Regions from separate parts of the Pseudoalteromonas sp. NZS11 genome, predicted to be linked through region 2. Evidence: riboswitches for the same ligand, from Rfam matches in the RefSeq annotation. Region 2 holds a riboswitch; the other holds the start of a gene.

Region 1 (7,034 bases), on a different contig from region 2:
CTGATTATTTGCGCCCTGGTAAAGGAGAGAGCTTTACAGCGAGTGCCACACTTATTCGCTCAGGTAATAAAGTATGTGTATGCAGAATGGAATTACATAATGAGCAATCAGTTCAAATTGCTTTTGGGACAGGCACGTATTTAGTTGGATAAAACGTGTATGGGAAGTAAACTAGCGGCCTTTTAAATCACTAAGTGTTTATTATGTCGATTGATACTGAGCAGCGTAAAGGTGCTATTTTTGCTTGTCTTGCTTTTTTTATGTGGGGCCTTGCGCCAATATATTTTAAGTTAATTCAGCATGTTTCTGCCTTTGAAATTTTAATGCATCGGGTTGTTTGGTCGGTTGTATTTTTAGTACTAGTAGTAAGTGTTTTAAAGTATTGGGATAAAGTTAAACGCATTATTGTTCAGCCTAAGCTTTTGCTTATGCTTGTTATTACCTCAACATTACTAGGGTTTAACTGGGGTTTATTTATATGGGCTATAAATAATAACCATATGCTTGATGCGAGTTTGGGCTATTACATAAACCCTCTTTTAAATGTATTACTGGGTATGCTCTTTTTAGGTGAACGCCTGCGTAAGTTTCAAGGTGTAGCAGTGGCACTGGCCTTTACCGGTGTTGTGCTGCAGCTAATTAGTTTTGGCTCGTTTCCGGTAGTGGCATTTTCATTAGCTATATCGTTTGCGCTTTATGGTTTGTTACGTAAAAAACTACCCGTTGAAGCCTTGCCTGGCATTTTACTCGAAGCACTTATATTACTGCCTGTTGCACTCATTTATTGGTGGTTAATGGTGCCTACAGCAACATCAAGCCTGCCAGCTAACGATTGGCATACTAATGCATTACTGATTAGTGCAGGTATTGTAACTACATTACCATTGCTGTGTTTTACCGGCGCCGCTAAGCGTTTGCAATACACTACATTAGGCTTTTTTCAGTATATTGGGCCAAGCCTAATGTTTATATTGGCAGTGGTGTTTTACGGTGAAGTGTTTGACGCTGAGAGATTAGTAACGTTTGCATGTATTTGGAGTGCGCTAGCTATTTTTAGTTGGGACTCTTACCATCAATCACGCAAACGTAAAAAAGCGGCTATTACAGCCGCAGAAGTATAATTAACCTAATAGAGCTGTTAGCTAACTACTTTATTACGACCAGATTCTTTAGCGTCGTAAAGCTTTAAATCGGCCTGTTTTAATAATTCATCAATTTGATAAACAGGCCCATCTGCAAAACCAATAGATATAGTAAATTTGATTTTTTCTTTACTAAACTCTTGGCTGTTCGCCTCTATAAAGTACCTAAAACCTTCAAGTCTTTTTAGTGCTTCTTGTTTATCCGCATTTGCAAAGTAAACGGCAAACTCTTCACCACCTAAGCGGGCCACTAAATACTTTTTAAAATATTTACTAAAGCAAATGGAGAGCCCTTTTAATACTTCGTCGCCTACATCATGCCCGTGAGTGTCATTAATTATTTTAAAATGGTCAATATCAAGCATGGCTAGCGCTCCTGAACCTTGCTTATTTTTAATATTTTTAAGTGATTTGCTTGTTTCTTCAAAAAAGTAACGACGATTAGGTAGATTAGTTAGGTAATCGGTGTTGGCTTGGCGTTTAATTGTGGCTATTTGCTCTAGCATATCGACGTTTTGGCTAAGCCTGCAGTAAAACTCTTCACTATTAAAAGGTTTATGTAAATAATCGTTTGCGCCATTTTTTAAAAATAAACTAGAAAGCCCTAAAGAGTCAGAGCCCGAAATACCAATAATGGCTTTTTCGTCGTTGCTATATAAGCGGCGAATTTCGCTACATAACTCATCACCATTCATGTTTGGCATTTCGTTATCAGTAATGATGACTGAAATGTCGGGTGAATTTTCGAGCATTTTTAATGCTTCTTCACCGTCTTGTGCTTCAATAATTTGATATTTGTGACGAACTAACAAGCTGCAAATGTATCGGCGAGTCGATTTAGAATCATCAACAACGAGTACTTTTACATTTTCATTGCGAGGTAAGCGGTGTAATTGTTTTTCTAGGTATTGGTAAGCTTGTTTGTTTTCTTTAATGATGTAATCGATGATTGGGTATTTTTCTACGGTGTCGCGAGTTTTTTTATCAATATTGCCCGTCATTACAATCGTTGGAATATCAGCATTAACAGTGCAGGGTACTGCTTCACCTGATGGGGCATCAGGTAATATAAAGTCAACTACAGCGCAAAAGTAGCTATTTTTACTTATAAGCTCTTTTGTTTGTGCTAATGACTCTGCTATATCAACTTCATAGCCTGCTTTAAGCGCGATGTGCTTTTGCACTCGCGCCATTGCAGGTGTATCTTCAACTATTAGTATTTTTCGCGTCACGGAACAACCCTGTTTATATTTTGCAAAAATATTTGCTTATACAAGTTGTAACTGTTAAAACGCAAAAAAGCAAATAACTTAAGTACTTACAGATTATCCGCTTCTGAATAATACTCTTGGCTAATCGGTGCCGGTCCTGACATTTTTGAGCGGCCAAATAAAGTATGAAACTTAGTTTTACAGGTCGTTAGCTTTAAGTATTTTATCCAAGCACGTTCGATTGGGTTAGTAGGTTCTTGTGAGCCAGTTACTACTGCTACAAACTGTTCTTGATGTTCGTTTTGCGGCTCAATTGTTTTACTGTATAAGCCTCTTAAAACAACACCGTGTTGTTCTAATATACTGGCTTCTAATAAGGTGAAGTTTCCGCTGCGGCTAAAACCACGTGGAAAATTCTGATCATCATAAAATTGACGTTGGCTAACAAATGCTTGGCGTAGTAATGAAATGTTATTGCTCATAGCTTTATCCTCATACCCTATTAATTAGCTGGAGTATGATGCAAGTTTGGCAATTTATTAAACAAATTATTTTTATCGTGAGGATAAAAAATTGGATATCGATTTATTAAAAACATTTGTTGAAGTAGTGCGTACGCGTCACTTTGGTAAAGCGGCCGAAAACCTTTATATTACGCAGTCTGCAGTGAGCTTTAGAATTCGCCAATTAGAGCAAGGGCTTGGTGTTAATTTGTTTATTCGCCAGCGTAATAATATTCAACTTACAGCACCTGGCGAGCGCTTATTACCGCACGCACAAATGATTATTACGGGCATGCAGCGCGCCAAAGTAGATGTTGCACTTGCCGACAATATGCATAAGCAAATTAGCTTAGCAGGAACGCCTAATATTTGGGATGCTTTTTTACAGTTTGGTATAACAAATATTGTATCGGCGATGCCGGGCGTGTCGTTGGTTGCAGAAGTTAAAGCACAACAAGAAAGCACTCGACTTTTATTAGAGCGTACTCTCGATTTGGCAATATTGTTTGATCCACCAAAAGTAGATGAATTAGTGGTAGAGCGAATTTGTGAGTTGCCAATCATTCCAGTAAGCGGATACGACACCGCAACGAACGAAAACTTTTTTGATAATCAATATGTGTATGTGGATTGGGGAACTACTTTTTCTCTTTGGCATGCGCGTCAGTTTACAGGAAAAACGCCACCTTACTTTAGAACCAGCACGGGACGTATTGCACTTGATTTAATACTGCAATGTGGTGGTAGTGCATTTATACCTCAAGTATTGGTTGAAGGGCATTTAGAAAAAGGTGAGTTGTTTCATGTTAAAGGGGTAGAAAACACCTCAAGAGACGTATTTATAGCGTATCACAGAGACAACGAGCAAAAAGAGCTAATAGAAACCTTAGTTAATTTACTTTCGCAAATGACGCCAAGCTTGTCATTAAAGCAAGGTAAGTAAGTTCGGCCGTTTATTAAGCTTTCATGTTATTTTGATTTCACATTTAATGCATTTTTATTAATAAAAAAAGACATTAATATTTCCGTTGTAATATTACTGTCATTTAGCGGTGACAAAATGCAGCAGTTTTAAAAATTAGTCTTTTGTGATTATCCAAGGAAATAACATGAAATTTGTAAAATCGAGCTTATGCTTAGCACTATTAAGTGGTTTATCTTTTAATGCACTTGCTGATGTAGACATTTACGGTAAAGCGAATGTAACAGTGCAATCATCTGATGATGGCGAAGGGTCTTTTACTGAGATAAAAAGTAATGCATCTCGTCTTGGTGTTAAAGGTTCTGAAAAAATAAATGATAGTTTAGAAGCAGTATATAAGTTTGAGTTTCAAGTGGATGTGTCTGATGCTGATTCAAAAGGCGATAACGACGACAACATTTCTGCGCGTAACCAATACGTTGGTTTAAAAGGTGCGTTTGGCCAAGTGGTTATTGGTCGTAACGATACTGCGCTTAAACAATCTCAAGGTAAGTTAGATTTATTTAACGATCTTGAAGGCGACATTAAAAATGTATTTAAAGGTGAAAACCGCTTAGGTAATACTGTTAGTTATTCATCAAACTCATACGAAGGTTTTAAAGTACTTGCTACTTTTGTAGCTGAAGATGATGTAGACGCTGATAACGGTTACTCAATGGCGGTTACTTACGGTGACGTTGCACTTAAAAAGAGCGCAGTATATGCCTCTATCGCAGCCGATAGTGAAGTAAATGGCTACGATGTAGTACGTGCATCAATCCAAGGTAAAGTTGAAAACTTTAAGTTAGGTGCAATGTACCAAACACAAGAAAAAGTTGACGGCAGCGCAGAAGCGGATGGTTACCTATTAAATGCAGCTTACAGCATGGGTAACAACACATTTAAAGTGCAATACCAAGACATGGACTTTGACGACAGCGACGATAAGTCAGCAATATCAGTTGGTCTTGATCACAAATTAAATAAAAACATTAAAGTATTTGGCTTTTACTCAAGCTTCGACATGGACAACAACGTTGACCAAGACTACGTAGGCTTAGGTATGGAATACAAGTTTTAACTATTCGCTAAATTAGTTAAAACACTCCCTTTTTAACCGCGCTCTTTTGAGTGCGGTTTTTTTTGCTTTAAATTATTTACTTAGCCGCCCATAATAGAGCTTCATTTGGAATGAGGTGCGAGTCCTCGACTGTTCCCGCAACTGTAAGCAGCTGAGCTGTAAGTCAGATACAAATGGTATAATACCAATTTTATTAAAAACATGATCTTTCTAGCGAATTAAATAACTTACTAACTTTGTTCAAAATTATTCATATATAACAACTATATGTCATAATTTCGCCTTGTTATTAAGCTATTTATTTGTCGCTATAATAGCTTACTAATTTAATGCAATTGGTATGAATTTTTTTAACGAGCGGGTTTACTCATTTTTTCTTGTAGTGCATTAGTATTTTTATCGCATTTTGGTGAGTTTAACCTAGCCTAGGACTGACTATTGCACACTCAAACGCCATTAAATACACCATTACTAAACGTTAAAAACGTATCGTGGGATATTGGCAATAAAACGATTCTCAAAAAAATAAACCTTAAAATAACCACAGGTAAATTTGTTGGTTTAATTGGACCTAATGGCGCAGGTAAATCGAGCTTATTGCGTTGTTTATATCGCTTTAATAAACCTAGTGATGGCGTGGTGGAGTTTAACAACACCGACATTTGGCAGCTAAAAAGCGATGAGTACGCAAAAAAAGTAGCGGTTGTTTTACAAGAAACCCCCTCGCAATTTAACTTAAGCGTATTTGACGTTATTGCGCTTGGGCTAACGCCTCATAAATCGTTATTTAGCTCAGTAACTAACATTGATAAACAAAAAATCATCCAAGCTATCAACACCGTAGGGTTGGCAGATCATAGTGAGCAAAGCTTTGAATCACTTTCGGGCGGTGAAAAACAACGTGCCTTGATAGCCCGCGCCATAGTCCAGCAACCTCAACTGTTAATAATGGACGAGCCAACTAGCCATTTAGATGTTAAATACCAAATACAGGTAATGGAGCTTGCTAAATCGTTGGGTGTAACGGTGTTTGCATCGTTTCATGATTTAAACTTAGCCTCGGCAATGTGCGATGAACTAGTGGTTATTAAAAACGGTGAAATTACACATACAGGTACGCCAAGTGAGGTATTAACCGAAAACATGCTAGGCGACGTTTTTGGTGTCTGCGCTCAAGTAAATAACCACCCGCAAATATCGAAGTCGGGAAATAGCATCCCTCATATCACTTACTTTTATGGTTATGAATAATATGAGCGCAGTTAATAATCGCCACTCATTTGCGCTTTTTATAAGTACTTTAGCTGCTTTATTTAGCTTATTTGCAGCACTTAGTTTTGGCGCAGCAGAGACCTCACTTCAAGATGTATTTAATAGCTTTTTACTCTCAAATGATGCGTCTTTTAATTCGCGTATTATTTACGAGCTAAGAATGCCACGCACATTACTCGCCTTTTTAGCAGGCTCTGGCTTAGCAATTGCGGGGCTTATTTTACAAACGGTAACGCGTAACCCTTTAGCCGATCCTTACTTGTTTGGTATATCGTCGGGTGCCTCATTTGGTGTGGTGTTACTTATGGCATTAGCAGGCATTAGCGCAGGCTTTATGCTATCGGCAGCAGCACTGCTGGGCAGCTTACTCGCTATGAGTTTATTAATACTTATTGCAGGTAGGCAGCAAAGTGCACAGGTAGAATCAATGTTATTAGCTGGTGTTGCTCTGTCGTTTTTATTTAGTGCGTTTACCAGCTTGTTGCTTTATTGGAGCGATCCTCAGGCGGTAGCCGCTATTTTATTTTGGACACTGGGCAGCTTTGCTCGTGCGCAGTGGGCTACGCTTTGGTTACCTTTATTGGTAATTACATTGTGTACGTTTGTAATGCTGAGCTATAGAAGGCAGCTCAATGCTATGTTGCTGGGCGATGAAAGCGCAATTACATTAGGTGTGAGGGTCCAGCGCTTTAGAATACTCATGCTGGTTTTGAGCTCATTAATTACCGCTGTGCTGGTGGCTATGTGTGGTGGTATTGGGTTTGTAGGATTAATGGTGCCGCATATTGTGCGCTTTTTTATCTCCCAAGGCACCATCGCGGGATTGCTAGTAACCAGCTTAGTGGGCGGTACATTTATGGTGTG
Region 2 (7,034 bases):
TATACTGTTTACCTCTTTTGAGTGTAATGTAGCCTATAGATAATTTGAGTATTAGCATATGAATACCAAGGATAAAATAATACACACCAGTATTTTGTTGTTTAACGAAAATGGTGAGCGTGCAATAACGACAAATCATATTGCATCAAACTTAGGGATGAGCCCGGGTAATCTTTATTATCATTTTAAAAATAAAGAAGACATTATCCGTCATATTTTTGCGCTGTATCGCGATCATTTAAATACTCACTTTAAACCTATTAATAAAGATGATGATGCATTTAATCATTTAACGGCTTACCTAGATTCGTTATTTGAGCTGATGTGGCGCTATCATTTTTTTTACGATAATCTCGGGGATATTCTCTCTAGAGATGCTGATTTAAAACAAGCTTATATTGATTTTCAGTTAGAGTTGTTAGAGCAAGTTCGTAAAATTATTTTAGGACTTCGCGACAGTGAAATGATTGCTATTGATGAGCAAGATGTCATTGATTTAGCACATACACTAAAGTTAACGGTTAGTTTTTGGACGCCTTATATTAAAGCCCGTAGGCCAAGTGGTACGCTTGCTGAGCAAGATATATATCATGGCATTTTAAAAGTACTTACATTATTTAGAGCGTACAGTACCGATAAAAGCATTGATAAAATGAACCTGCTACGTGAAAAATATACTGAATTAGCGCAACAAGCCTTAGGGCCTGTTGACCTTTCAGGATTAAAATTTGTTCAATCTAGGGGCGATTAAATCGCGACGCGAGGTTTGTAACCTAGTGGGCTAAGTAAAAACCAAGCAACAAAGAGTTAATCGCCCCTAGGCTGAACCCTTTGGGCAGCGCTTGTTTGGTATTTATGCTAAGTTATCGCCTATTTATGGGGAATAACCACACTACATAGGCTCTGCCTTGCCTAAATACCAAACACACTGCTGCAAATTTAACCTCGAAAGATAAACAGGCCCTAGCTGTAGTTTAATCGATAGTAATAGGCTGTTTCCTAGGCGCTGAATTTTTTGCTATAATCCCGCGCCAAATGCCTGGGAGCGCGAATTCCCGCAGTCTAAGAGTGAACTATGCTTAAATTTATCGTCAAACTACATCCTGAAATAGCCATTAAAAGCCGTTCAGTCCGTAAACGCTTTACTAAAGTGTTAGAAAATAACATTAAAATTGTATTGCGCCGTGTTGACGAAAAAGTACAAGTAAGAAATAACTGGGATAACATTTCAGTTGTTACAAAGCTTGAAGACGCGCAAGTTCGCCTTGATTTTATCGATAGCCTTAAACGCATCCCTGGCATTGTTCAATTTATTGAAGTAACCGAAACACAATTTGAAACTCTTGATGATATTTATCAAAAAACCATCGCTTTAGTTGGTCATACTATTGTAGGTAAAACCTTTTGTGTTCGTGCTAAGCGCATAGGGCAACACGATTTTACCTCAACTGATTTAGAGCGTTATGTTGGTGGTGGATTAAATCAGCATATTGAAGGCGCAAGCGTAAAGCTTAGCCGCCCAGAAGTAACAATACGCCTAGAAGTAAAAGACGATAAAGCTTACATTGTTTCTCATACACATTTTGGTATGGCTGGTTTTCCTTTGCCAACTCAAGAAGATGTGCTTTCGCTTATGTCGGGTGGTTTTGACTCTGGCGTAGCAAGTTACCAAATGATTCGAAAAGGCGCACGCACACACTTTTTATTCTTTAATCTAGGTGGCGCAGCGCACGAAATTGGCGTTAAGCAAGCAAGCTACTACTTATGGAAAAAATACAGCTCTACACATAAAGTTAAATTTGTAACGGTTGATTTTGAACCTGTTGTTGCTGAAATTTTAGAAAACGTTGAAAACAGTCAAATGGGTGTTGTACTTAAACGTATGATGATGCGCGCAGGGAGTGTGGTTGCGCAAAAGTTAAACATTCAAGCACTTGTCACTGGCGAAAGTATTGGCCAAGTATCTAGTCAAACATTAGCGAATTTAAACGTGATTGACCGTGTTACTGAAACGCTTATTTTACGCCCGCTTATTCAACACGATAAGCAAGAAATTATTAATATTGCTCGTCAAATTGGTACGGCCGAAATGGCAGAAACAATGCCTGAATACTGTGGTGTTATTTCTAAAAAGCCAACGGTTAAAGCCAAAATAGACGTTATTCTTGGTGAAGAAGAAAAGTTCGACTTTGATGTACTTGATACCGTTGTAAACAACGCACGTATAATGGACGTGCGTGATATTGACGTAGAAGCCAAACAAGAACTTAAAGAAGCTGAATCGGTTGCTGATTTGCCTGTAGGCTCTGTGGTAGTTGATATTCGCTCACCAGAAGAAGAAGAAGCTGCACCGCTTGCAATCGACGGTGTTGAAGTGGTTCATTTACCGTTCTTCCGTCTGGCGACTAAGTTTGGTGATTTACCAAAAGACACCGACTACTATTTATATTGTGATCGAGGCGTAATGAGCCAACTACAGGCACTTATGCTGCACGAACAAGGCTTTGAAACGGTAAAAGTTTACCGCCCATAAGGTTTGTCGTCTTAAAGTTAAGAATTTATATAAGCGTGGTTTATACCACGCTTTTTTTTGCCTGAATTTTGACAAACAACTCATCGTTGTAAGGTGTAGGAATACCGTGAAGTTTACCTTGTTGGCTAATATAGCCACATATAGCTGATATTTCAGTTTCTCTGCAATGCGCTACGTCTTGCTGCATTGAAGAGTAATTGTCAGACGTTAATTCCATTATTTTATAAGCGGTATTAAGTGCTTTAATCAATGGGATATTAAGCCCTTGTACGTTTGCTATATTGCATGCTTCAGTGAGGGCATTAAAAATTATAGCGTTGTACTTAGGTGCGCGTAACTCACCATTTTTTACATTACTTAAAGCGCTTAATGGGTTAATGGCAATATTTACGAGTAGTTTTTCAAAACGAAGCTGCTGAATGTTATTAGTAAACTTTAGGCTGGGTATTACTTTAAAAATATCAGCTATTGGCGCGCTATTTTGAAAAGCTAATTCATTACAAGCACCAATAACACTTTGTCCCTCACCAGTGTGCTGCACAATGTATTGGTTTGATTTAAAGCCCGCTATGCTTGTCGTTAAAAAGTAGAGTGCTTGGTGAGTGCTTAGCTGGCTATTTACCTCATCAACATTACCCATTCCGTTATGCGAAAGTACAACAGAGCAATGATTTGGTAAAAATGGCTTTATTTGTGTAAATGCATCAAGTACTTGAAAGGCTTTAACGGTAAATAAAACAACATCAAATTCAGCCGCTTTATTTAGCTGATTTAATGCAATAAATTGTGCGTCAATTTTTTTAGATGCACCCTTTCCTCTGCTGTAAAAGCGAGTGTTTGTTGGGTTTTTACGAGTTAAAATACTGACATTATGCGACGCACTTAGAAAGTGGCTCATCAATAAGCCAATAGCACCATCGCCGACAATTAAAATATTAGCCATATGGGTTCTTTTTTCGAGGTGTAAAAATTACTCTAAGTAAAAAGTAGCTTGCGGCACCTGCAAAATCAGCAAAAAAATCACCGAGTGATGCTTGCCTATATGGAAGTGCGTCTTGCATTATTTCTATAGAGGCGCCATAACCTGCCAATAAAAGTATTTGCGCATATAAAGGAAGCTTAAACGCTTTATCCATTATTATGGCTAGTATAAAAAAAATCCCAAAATGGGCGACTTTATCAACATGAGGAAATAAATTTACAACGCCACCTTTTATTTCTTTGGCAAATAAAAAGGTAAAAGCTACTATGCTGATTAAAAAAATTGCTTGATAAACACGCCTTGTCACGACAAATCCTAAAATCGCTTAAAAAAGAGGCGCAAGTATATCAAACTAATTTAATATCGCACCTGAACAAGATGCAGAAAAATGTAAAGATTTATAATTTTAGCGTTATAATTGCCACATAAAATTAAGATTAAATAGTTAGGAGCAAACCAATGCCTTCATTTGATATTGTATCTGAAGTAGAAATGAACGAAGCTAAAAACGCAGTTGATAATGCAAATCGTGAGCTAGAGACTCGCTTTGACTTTAGAGGCGTTGATGCATCTATTGAGCTAAATGACAAAACAATTAAGCTTAAAGCTGAAGCAGACTCTCAGGTTATGCAATTATTTGATATTTTAGCTAACAAAATATCTAAGCGTGGTATGGATGTATCAAGCTTAGAGCTTCAAGATATTACCCGTGCAGGTAAAAATGTATTTCGTAACGTTGGCTTAAAGCAAGGTATCGAAAAGGACATGGCTAAAAAAGTAGTTAAAGCCATTAAAGACTCTAAAGTTAAAGTTCAAGCTGCTATCCAAGGCGAAGAAGTACGTGTAACGGGTAAAAAACGTGACGATCTTCAAGAGGCTATGCAAGTAGTGCGCAGTGCTGAGCTAGGTCAGCCTTTTCAGTTTAAAAATTTCCGCGATTAATTAATAAATAGTTTTAAATTAAGCATGCTTTAATCTGTTTATACTTACAGACAGATTGAAGCTACTTACTCTTTTTAAATATCTCACTATTATCCCTCTTTATTGCCTAGATACTCCCGTATGTATTAATCTCCTTTTTGATATTTAAGCTATTATATTTAATCACATGCAATTAAGTACTTCACACTAGAAGGTATTAAAATGAAACGTCATCAATTATTTTTGTTATTTGTTTTGCTTACATTTACCAAACCAAGCTTATCAAAAACAGTTGATATTGATGTACTGGTTGAAGATGGCTACTTTCCCATTATTATTAATGCGCAAAAAAAACAGGGTTTTGCTCCTGAGTTTATTAAGATTTTAAACGGCGCACAGCAGGAGTTTAACTTCGTACTTGAGTCTCTACCTGTAAAAAGGCTTGCTTTGTCAGTTGAAAAAAATAATTTTGATGTTTTATTTTTAATGGCACTGCAATGGATCCCACAATCAGCGCAAGAGAATATTAAAAAAACCGAATTTTATACCATTACCAAAAATGAGCTTTATACGCTTAAAGAAAATACAAATGAGCAAGCTTACTTTGACGACATTACGTCATTAACAAAGGTTGGGGTATTGGGGTACTCGTATCAATTTGCTGGATTTAATACCGATGCCGAATTTTTAAGTGAGGAACATCAGGTAAGTTTAACCATTGATGAATTCAATGTGGTTAAAATGCTGCTATTAAAGCGCGCGGAAGTAGGTGTTTTAAATAATATTGCTTACCAATATTTTAAAAATCAAAATACTTTTAATATGGATTTACTCTATAAAAGTAACGTACCAGATGCCGTTTATAAAACGCACTTTTTAGTTAACTCTAAATCAAATAAGATCACTAGTAATAAAATGGATGAAATACTAAGCTTACCTACTGCACAAATACTACTTCAGAAGCTACTTGATAAATATGGAGTTTCTTCAAACTATACTAGCCCCTAACTGCATTTTAAAGGTTTTTAGCTGTATAGACGTCCATTGACATTTGTAAACAAAATACTCACAATAGCGACATATTTTCAAGGTGCTTGCTAGCCACTTCATGTAATGATTTTTTTAGCAGGATAATCGGGAAGTTGGTGCGTTTTCATGATGACTACAAGCCCAACACTGCCCCCGCAACGGTAAAGTATTGCATATTTTGATGTGCTTACTGAGTCCGGAGACCGGCCTTGATGCAATCTTACTTACTTAAATCTTTGCGGTGGGCAAAGGTAGGGGACATCATGTTAAACAAAACAACTTTAGGCGTTGCTATTTCTGCTGCGCTTTCATTTTCTGTGTCTGGCGCAGAGCAATCAATTGAAAAAATAACCGTTACAGCTAATAAATTTGAGCAATCAATCAATGACGTTTTAGCAAGTGTAAATGTTATTGAGCGTGCAGAAATAGAAGCAAGCAACGTACGCGATTTACCAACCTTATTAAGCACGCGAGTTGGTTTTCAGGTTAATCCAAACGGTGGTTTTGGCCAAAATACAGGTGTGTCACTTCGTGGTACTGGCTCTGGCGATACGCTAATTTTGATTGACGGTGTACGTACAGGCTCAGCAACACTTGGTCAAAAAGCATTAAATAATGTCCCTTTAAATAGTATTGAACGCATTGAAATTATTAAGGGTTCTCGCGCGGCTGTTTACGGCTCTGATGCACTTGCTGGCGTAATTAACATTATAACGCGTGAATCAGATAACTTATCTGTGAGTGCTACGTTTGGTTCTGATTCTTACCAAAATTATCAAGTGGCAGGCTCTGTAAAATCAGGCGATATAACAACAGCATTTAATGCAGGCTTTGAAAAAACAGATAACTTTGATGTACTGCAAGGCGTAGCACCAGATGAAGATGGCTATGAAAATAAAAATCTTGGTTTTAAAGTAAATTATACTGATGCACACTACGGCGACTTTAAGTTATTAGGTCAATACAGTGAAGGTTTCGCAGATTACGACAGCCGCTTTAGCCCAGCCGACAGTACGATTGAACGAGATGATTTTAAAAACTATCAGCTTTCTGCAGGTTGGAGTAAAAACTACACTAACCAAACGCACAGTATTGATTTAGCGCTAGCAACGGATGATTCAGACAATACATATGTTGATTTTTCAGTTGGACCAACAACAAGTACTTTTATAACTAAACGCACACAAATGGATTATAACGGCCAATACCTATTATCTGATGATCTTAACATTAGTGGTGGTATCAATTGGTACAACGATGATGTATCTCATAGTTCGCAACTATTTGTTGAAGACAGCCGAGATGTACTTGCCGTGTTTGTAGGTGCTTACTACGATGCAGATAAAGTATTGGCTAATTTAACTGTTCGCCAAGATGACGACGAGCAATTTGGCGACGAAACAACGTATACAGCCGCTGCAGGTTATCATTTATCTGAAGATGCAACATTTCGTATAAGCCAAAGTACTGGCTTTAAAGCCCCTACATTTAACGATTTATATTTCCCACTTTATGGTAACCCTGATTTACAGCCTGAAAAATCAGTAAACCGTGAGCTAGGTTTGAGTG

The links. A riboswitch is a leader RNA that binds a small molecule or an ion and turns the genes downstream of it on or off. The one in region 2 is predicted to bind cobalamin.
Region 1: linked by a shared signal. The riboswitch ahead of I6E82_RS13065 (ABC transporter ATP-binding protein) and the one ahead of I6E82_RS02335 (TonB-dependent receptor domain-containing protein) in region 2 are both predicted to bind cobalamin.

What each region holds. Positions count from the first base shown of each region.
Region 1 is NZ_JADYWP010000005.1:216,634-223,667, reverse strand. Features, by position in the region: gene I6E82_RS13095 (thioesterase family protein) at 1-152, shown strand, start outside; gene rarD (EamA family transporter RarD) at 204-1,121, shown strand; gene I6E82_RS13085 (GGDEF domain-containing response regulator) at 1,139-2,374, opposite strand; gene I6E82_RS13080 (DUF413 domain-containing protein) at 2,461-2,835, opposite strand; gene I6E82_RS13075 (LysR family transcriptional regulator) at 2,927-3,799, shown strand; gene I6E82_RS13070 (porin) at 3,966-4,898, shown strand; cobalamin riboswitch at 4,942-5,091, shown strand; gene I6E82_RS13065 (ABC transporter ATP-binding protein) at 5,337-6,149, shown strand; gene I6E82_RS13060 (FecCD family ABC transporter permease) at 6,151-7,034, shown strand, end outside.
Region 2 is NZ_JADYWP010000001.1:516,316-523,349, forward strand. Features, by position in the region: gene I6E82_RS02305 (TetR/AcrR family transcriptional regulator) at 59-751, shown strand; gene thiI (tRNA uracil 4-sulfurtransferase ThiI) at 1,076-2,533, shown strand; gene I6E82_RS02315 (ketopantoate reductase family protein) at 2,574-3,476, opposite strand; gene I6E82_RS02320 (VanZ family protein) at 3,469-3,822, opposite strand; gene I6E82_RS02325 (YajQ family cyclic di-GMP-binding protein) at 3,975-4,457, shown strand; gene I6E82_RS02330 (ABC transporter substrate-binding protein) at 4,659-5,444, shown strand; cobalamin riboswitch at 5,508-5,691, shown strand; gene I6E82_RS02335 (TonB-dependent receptor domain-containing protein) at 5,729-7,034, shown strand, end outside.